Regions from separate parts of the Nonomuraea sp. NPDC049421 genome, predicted to be linked through region 2. Evidence: riboswitches for the same ligand, from Rfam matches in the RefSeq annotation. Region 2 holds a riboswitch; the other holds the start of a gene.

Region 1 (3,735 bases), on a different contig from region 2:
CGAGGCCGCCTTCGACGAGTCGCTGGCCCGGCTCGGCCTCGACTACGTCGACCTCTACCTCATCCACTGGCCGATGCCGCGGCAGGACAAGTACGTGCAGGCGTGGAAGGCCATGGAGAAGATCTACCGGGACGGCCGGGCCAAGGCCATCGGCGTCTCCAACTTCACCGTCGAGACGCTCACCAGGCTCATGGACGAGGCCGACATCGTCCCCGCCATCAACCAGATCGAGCTCCACCCCTACTTCCAGCAGCGGCAGATGCGCGAGTTCCACGAGGCCAACGGCATCCTCACCGAGGCGTGGAGCCCGCTGGGGCAGGGCAGGGGGCTGCTCGACGACCCGGCGCTGCGGGTGCTGGCCGACAAGCACCGCAAGACGCCGGCGCAGATCGTGCTGCGCTGGCACCTGCAGCTCCGGAACGTGGTGATCCCGAAGTCGGTGACGCCGGCGCGGATCGCCGAGAACATCGACGTCTTCGACTTCATCCTGGACGCCGAGGACCTCGCGGCCATCGGGGCGCTCAGCCGGGGGCAGCGGCTCGGGCCCGACCCCGACTCGTTCGAGTGACGGATGTGACAAAACGACATTCCTGATATTTCCGGCACTACCGACATAAGCCCATATTTGCCTTCCGTATACGATCGCCGGCGTGCGAGATTTCACTTGGGGAATAGCCGCCACCGGCGGCATCGCCCGTACCGTGGGTGCGGCGATCGTGGCGGAGCCCGGCATGCGGGTGGCCGCCGTAGGAAGCAGGAACCTGGCCAGGGCGCAGGCCCTGGCGTCGACCTTGGGCGCCGAGTCGGCGTACGGGTCCTATGAGGAGCTGTGCGCCGACCCGGCGGTGGACGCGATCTACGTGGCCACCCCGCACGCCCAGCACCTGCAGGTCGCCGCGGCCGCCATCGCGGCGGGCAAGGCGGTGCTGTGCGAGAAGCCGCTGGCCGCGACCGTGGACGACGCGGAGAAGATGGTGCGGCTGGCCCGCGAGGCCGGGGTCTTCCTGATGGAGGCCATGTGGATGCGGTTCAACCCGCTCATCAGGCGCATCAAGGAGGATCCGCGCTTCGGGGAGATCCGGTCGGTGCAGGCGAGCTTCGGCTTCGCCCATCCGTACGACCCGGCGCACCGCCTGTGGGCTCCGGAGCTGGGCGGCGGCGCCCTGCTCGACCTGGGGATCTACCCGTTCGGGCTGGCCCAGTTCATCCTGGGCATGCCCACCGACCTGCACGTCACCGGCTCCCTGGCCCCGAACGGCGTTGACGCGGAGGCGGCCGGCGTCTTGCGTTACCCCGGCGGGCGGCACGCTCTCGTGGCCACCTCATTGCTCGGGAATTACCCGAACGGGGCCAGTGTTGTAGGTACCCAGATGCGGGCGGACATCCAGGCACCGTTCTGGGCACCGCAGCGGATCGTGCTCTCCGGGCCGGCGATGGAGCCGGAAGAGCACGTGCTCGACCCGGCCGACAACGGTTACGCCGGAGAGCTCCGCGAAGTCCGCGCCGCCACGGCCGAAGGCAGGACCGAATCCTCGATCATGCCGCTTGACGAATCCCTTGCCATGATGGGGCTTCTGGCCGAGGCGCGCAGTCAGCTCGGCTGACTTTACTTTTATGGATTTGTAATCCTCTTGCCTCATGTATTACCTTATGGGCATCTTGAGGCATACGTCCGGTTTGTCCGGCTATGTCAGACCATCGCACGACACATCACAGGATCGTCCTGTGACCGCTGAATCCGCCACGTGCGGAACCGGGGACCCATGTCCTTTGGGGTGAATCGGCACTTCGGTGCCGTAGGGCAGCTTCCACGCCCGAACCCGTCAGCTAACCCGGTAAGCGGCATGGAAGCAAGGAGTAACCCCCTCGATGGCCAAGCATCGTCTTACCGCTGTCTCGAAGAGCACCATCGCCCGCGCCGTCCTCGGCGCCGGCGTCCTGGCCTCGGCCTTCGGCGTCCCCGCCGCGGCCCACGCCGACACCTCCACCGCGGTCGCCGCGGCCACCGCCGCGAAGCACCCGGCCAGCGCGCTCGCCGCCCACAAGGCGGGCGAGCGTGACGAAACCAAGATCACCGCCACCGCCGACCAGGTCCTGGCCGTAGCCAGGGCGCAGGTGGGCGTCTCGGAGAACGCCAGCGGCGGCGGGACCAAGTTCCAGCAGTGGTACGCCAACTCGCAGCGTGCCGCCGAGACCGTCGCCCGTGACGGCGGCAGCCGCAACGCCTACCTGAACGCCGCCTGGTGCTCGATGTTCGTGTCCTGGGTCGGCGAGCAGACCGGCGCCCGCCCGCAGGTCGGCTGGGACGCCTGGACCGTCGCCCACGCCAAGTGGTTCGCCGCCAACGAGCGCTTCGGCCACGAGGCCAAGCCGGGTGCCGTGGTGTTCTTCTCCTGGAAGGGCGGCAAGTCCCTGAGCGACATCCAGCACGTGGGCTTCGTCGTCAAGGACAACCACGACGGCACCATCTCCACCGTCGAGGGCAACACCGGCAACGGCAAGGTCGAAGAGCGGGTCCGGCCGAAGTCGCAGGTCGTCGGCTACGGCTACCCCGAGTACGCCGGCTGACCTTCCCTCGCGTCCCTCTTCGTGACAGCGGAACGCGCGCCCCTTCCCGGGGCGCGCGTTCGTCATGTCAGGAGGTCGGCGTACGGCCCCGGGAGCTCGCTGAGCTCGTCATGGGTGCCGCACTGCACGATCCGGCCTTCGCCGAGCACGACGATCAGGTCCGCCATCCGCACCGTGGGGAAGCGGTGGGTGATCAGCAGCGTGACGGCTCCCGGACGGCTCCTGGCCGCCTCGGCGTAGCGGGCGAAGACCGCGCTCTCGGCCGGTGCGTCCAGCGCGGCGGTCGGCTCGTCCAGCACCAGCAGCAACGGCTCCGTCCGCATCGACCCGCGGGCCAGGGCCAGCCGCTGCCACTGCCCGCCGGAGAGCCGTACGCCGTGCTCGAACGTCTCCCCCAGCTCGGTCTCCAGCCCCTGGGGCAGCCCGGCCACCACCTGGCCGGCGTCGGCCAGTTCCAGCGCCCCCGCCACCGCCGCGGGGTCGTGCAGCTTGGGCAGATCCCCCACGCCGACCGTCTCGCCGGCCGTCAGCTCGAAGCGGGCGTGATCCTGGAAGACGGCGCCGACCCTGGCCTGCCACGCGTCCTGCGCGAGGTCGCCGAGCGGACGGCCGTCCACCAGGATCGTGCCGCGCGACGGCCGATGCAGCCCGCACAGCAGCTTCACCAGCGTCGTCTTGCCCGACCCGTGCGTGCCGACCAGCGCGACCGTGGCGCCCGCGGGCAGGTGCAGGTCGAGGTCGTGGAGCACCTCGCGGGACGTCCCCGGGTAGGTGAAGGAGAGCCCGGCCAGCGTGATGCCGCTGCGCAGCGCCGGCGGCGGCGCCGCGGCACCTTGATGCTCATGACGGGCGGCCGCGTAGGCGCGGAGCCAGGCCAGGCGGGTGGCGGCGTGCCGGCCCGCGGCGGCCGAGCCGAGGTGGAAGGCGAGGCGGGCGGCCTGGGTGACGAACTGCACGCCGACCGTGGCCACCAGCACCACGTCACCCGCCGTCGCCTGGCCCCGGCCGGCCAGCCAGGCGGCGTGGGCGAGCGCGGCGACGTATCCCGTGAGGAACGTGGCCGAGCCCGCGAACGTCAGCAGGCCCGCCCGCAGCCGCGCCCGCCCGAGCGCGGCCGACACCGCGTCCCAGTGCCGTCCCGCCATCGCGTCCAGGACCTCTCCGGCA
Region 2 (3,735 bases):
TGCGCTGCCCGACCATGCCGGTCGCGCCAAAGACAAGGATCTTCATACGGCCAAGAGTATCCATCGGGTACTGGTTACTTCATCGTGCTATAAGTACCTCATGGATACTGGCGACGTCTTCGATCCCGACTGCCCGACGCGGGTGGTCCTCGACCGGATCGGCGACAAGTGGTCGGCCCTCGTGGTGCTCTGCCTCATCGGGGGACCGATGCGGTTCACCCAGCTCAGGGCGCGGATCGGCGGGGTCACGCCCAAGGTGCTGACCCAGACGCTGCGCGCGATGGAGCAGGACGGGCTGCTGACGCGCGAGGTGTTCGCGGAGGTGCCGCCGCGCGTCGAGTACACGCTGACCGACCTCGGGCGCTCGCTGCACGGGCCGATCTCGGTGGTGGCCGAGTGGGCGGAGGACAACGTCCACGAGATCATGCGCTGCCGCGAGAAGCACGCGCGGCTCTGATCGGCCCCAGCGAGCCGATCAGAGCCGGAGAATTCAGGACGTGGTCAGCTTGGTGATCTCGGCGACGATGTCGGGCCACAGGGCCTTCGGCAGGTCGTGCCCCATCCCCGGATACGTCACCAGCCGCGCCCCCGGCACCGCCTCCGCCGTCGCCCGGCCGCCGGCCACCGGGATCAGCGGATCGGCCTCGCCGTGGATCACCAGCGTGGGTGCGCCGACGCCCGCCAGCGCCCGCGTACGGTCGCCCGACGCCCTGATGGCCGCGAACTGCCGCGCCGTGCCCGCCGGGTCGAAGCAGCGGTCGTAGGCCAGGCCGGCCCGTTCCCTGATGGCCTCCTCGTCCAGCTCGTAGCCCGGTGAGCCGATCGTCGACCAGGTCACCACCGACTGGTCGAGCACGCCGGCGCGGTCGGCGGGCGGCGGCGTCATGAGCGCGGTCATCGCCTCGGGGGTGGGCGGGGCGACGTCGGGTCCCGGCGTGGACATGATGGAGGTCAGGGTCAGCACCCGCTCGGGGTGCTCGATGGCCAGCGTCTGGGCGATCATGCCGCCCATCGAGGCGCCCACGACGTGCGCGGACGGCCAGCCGATGGCGTCCATGAACGCGGCGGTGTCGGCGGCCATGTCCGTCAGCGAGTACGGCACGGGCGCCCCCGGCTGGGGGACGCCCGCGTCGTGGATGTGCGTGGACAGTCCCGCGTCGCGGTTGTCGAACCGTACGACGTGGTGTCCCTGCTCCGCGAGGAGCCGGCAGAACCCTTCGTCCCACTGGATGAGCTGGGCGCCGAGCCCCATGATCAGGAGGAGCGGCCGCCCTGTGGGTGCGCCGAAGCTGTCATAGGCGATCTCAATGCCGTTTGCGGCTACACGGGTCGTCACGCAGGCCAGAATGACATTCTGGTGCCTGTGGCGTAAAGCCGTCAGCGGGCGGCCGGTACGGCGATGCCGCCGGCCTGGGAGTCCTGCTCCTGGTCGGCGGGCGGGGGCGCCGGGTTCCTGTCACGCCTGGACCAGGCGCCGGTCGAGAACGGGACCGGGTGGTTCTTCTTGCCCACGCCGTCGCCCCACTTGGTGATGACGTAATCGACCTCGATGTGGCCCTGGCCGCCGACGCCGTCCACGCCGAGCGTGCTGGAGTTGAACCTGCCGCCGGTCAGCTCGGCGAACGTCTTGGCGTCGAGGTCGAGCATGATGCCGCGGTTGGAGGGCTCGCCCGGCCCGCGGTCACCGACGAAGAAGGGCGCCTTCTTGCCCTTGTAGACCACGTAACCCTCGGTCATCAGCGGCCAGCTCGGGCTGGCGGCCAGACCCTTCTGCATGGGCTTGCCGCTGGCCGGCAGCCCGGTGTCACCGGCCCGGCCGGAGGCGTCGTCCCAGAAGTACGAGGCCGTGGTCGAGCCCTTGAGCAGGATCTTCTTGTCTTTGTCGGGGGTGTCGGCGTGCGCAGCGGTACTGGCGCAGGTCAGCATGCCGACGCAGCAGGCGGTCAGCGTGGCGAGGGAACGCAGGCTGAAACGGGCAGACATGAAGCAGCAAAACCCTTCACGAGGGGACGGGGGAGTTGCGCTCGGGCGCGAGGGGATGAGGGCGCGGCGGGGCGGGGGACCCCGCAGCGCTACGCGGAGCGCAAATGACGAGCCTGGGGAAGGGGGCCGCTCAGCGGGCGGCCGTCAAAGAGCGGTCTGGGGGTACGACGCGCTGGAACATGTAATACGTGATCCTCTCCATCACGCCTACCGGGTTAGCTGACGGGTTCGGGCGGTGGAGTTGCCCTACCGGCCGCGCGGGCCGGATTCACCCCGAATGCGGGTGGTTCCCCGGTTCCCGAATGGTTCGGGATTCGGCGCCAGCCGGTCGTCCGTCTTGGGTAAGGACTAGGTCACCGGCTGGTAATGGCGAACACTCTAACGACGGGATCGGACACCCGCAAACGTTTCACCACGAATCGGACAAAGATCTACCTTCAGCGGGAATGCATACAAAAAGGGGGCACGGCATGCCGTGCCCCCTGAGGATTCAGTCCTCAGCCGCCGCTCTTGCGCCTGAATGATCTCTTATTGGCAGCCGGACCGTGCGCCCCGTGGATCTTCGATGGGTCGACGCCCCTGCCACCCGCGCCCGCGCCCGCCTGCTGGCTGCGCTTGCGCTCCAGCGCTTCGCGGAACTTGCGCTTCATCTCGTCCTCGGGAGTTTCGCTGACTTCCGGCTCCGGTGTATCCGCCATGAGGACCTCCATGGTGTTGGGGACACTCAAAGCTTCGCACGCCCCCGCTCATGACGCGAAACCGGCCTCCACCGTGTCTTCAGGCCGCCGCGGCGGCCGGTCCGCCGGCTCCGCCGGGTCCGCGAGCCGCCTGTCGGGCAGCGCCACCAGCGCGACCAGGGCGATCACCGCGCCCGCCCCCCCGAGCGACGGCACGACCAGCGCGGCGGCGGAGGCGTGCGCGGCGGCGGCGCCCGCCCCGGGTACGCTCCCGGCGAACTCCGCCGTGTAGAGCGTGCCGCCGACGGCCAGCGCCACCGAGCCGCCGATCTGCCGGAAGAAGGCCAGGTTCGCCGAGGCGACGCCGAGGTGGCGCGGCTCCACCGACTGCTGCGCGGCCACCGTCAGCCCGGACAGCATCGGCCCCATGCCGAGCCCCAGCGGCAGCATCCACAGCGCGACCGCGAGGCCGGGGCTGTCCACCGCCAGGTTGAGGCAGAGCAGCGCGCCCGCGACCAGCAGGAACGGCGAGACGAGCAGCCACGGCTTGTACCGCCCGGTCCGCGACATCAGCGCGCCCATGAGCACGCTGCCGGCGACCATGCCCAGCGTCAGCGGGTAGATCCGCAGCCCCGACTCGGTGGCGGCCACGCCCAGCGCCTCCTGGAAGTAGCGGGGCAGGAAGACGACGCCCGCGTACATGCAGAAGGCCGTGACGAACGAGGTGAGGTTGACCAGCGTGTACGACCGGTTGGCGAACAGCTCCATCGGCATGATCGGGCCGGCCGCGCGCCGCTCGACCGCCACGAAGACGGCCAGCAGCACCAGCGCCAGCAGGATCGGCCCCGCCACGGCCGCGTCGGTCCAGGTGTGGCCGTCGAGCCCCTTCTCGGTCAGGCCGAGCAGCAGGGACGTAACGGCCACGGTGAAGACCGCGATGCCGGCGTAGTCGGGCCGGCCGCCGCCGGTGCCGGGCCGGCGCGGCAGCCGCAGCACGATGATCGCGATCAGCACGAGGCCGATCGGCACGTTCACGTAGAACGCCCAGCGCCAGCTCGCATGGTCGGTGAACAAC

What was found. Region 2 has a riboswitch for cyclic di-AMP ahead of AB0K18_RS12890 (hypothetical protein). Riboswitches for the same ligand answer to the same signal wherever they lie in the genome.
Region 1: linked by a shared signal. The riboswitch ahead of AB0K18_RS16195 (CHAP domain-containing protein) and the one ahead of AB0K18_RS12890 (hypothetical protein) in region 2 are both predicted to bind cyclic di-AMP.

The regions. Positions count from the first base shown of each region.
Region 1 covers NZ_JBFAQA010000008.1:153,331-157,065, reverse strand. The annotation lists gene AB0K18_RS16205 (aldo/keto reductase) at 1-568, shown strand, start outside; gene AB0K18_RS16200 (Gfo/Idh/MocA family oxidoreductase) at 651-1,604, shown strand; cyclic di-AMP (ydaO/yuaA leader) riboswitch at 1,721-1,857, shown strand; gene AB0K18_RS16195 (CHAP domain-containing protein) at 1,870-2,568, shown strand; gene AB0K18_RS16190 (ABC transporter ATP-binding protein) at 2,631-3,735, opposite strand, start outside.
Region 2 covers NZ_JBFAQA010000006.1:163,832-167,566, forward strand. The annotation lists gene AB0K18_RS12875 (NAD(P)-dependent oxidoreductase) at 1-46, opposite strand, end outside; gene AB0K18_RS12880 (helix-turn-helix domain-containing protein) at 101-457, shown strand; gene AB0K18_RS12885 (alpha/beta hydrolase) at 491-1,336, opposite strand; partial or broken gene AB0K18_RS12890 (hypothetical protein) at 1,501-1,926, opposite strand; cyclic di-AMP (ydaO/yuaA leader) riboswitch at 2,173-2,313, opposite strand; gene AB0K18_RS12895 (DUF5302 domain-containing protein) at 2,481-2,681, opposite strand; gene AB0K18_RS12900 (MDR family MFS transporter) at 2,730-3,735, opposite strand, start outside.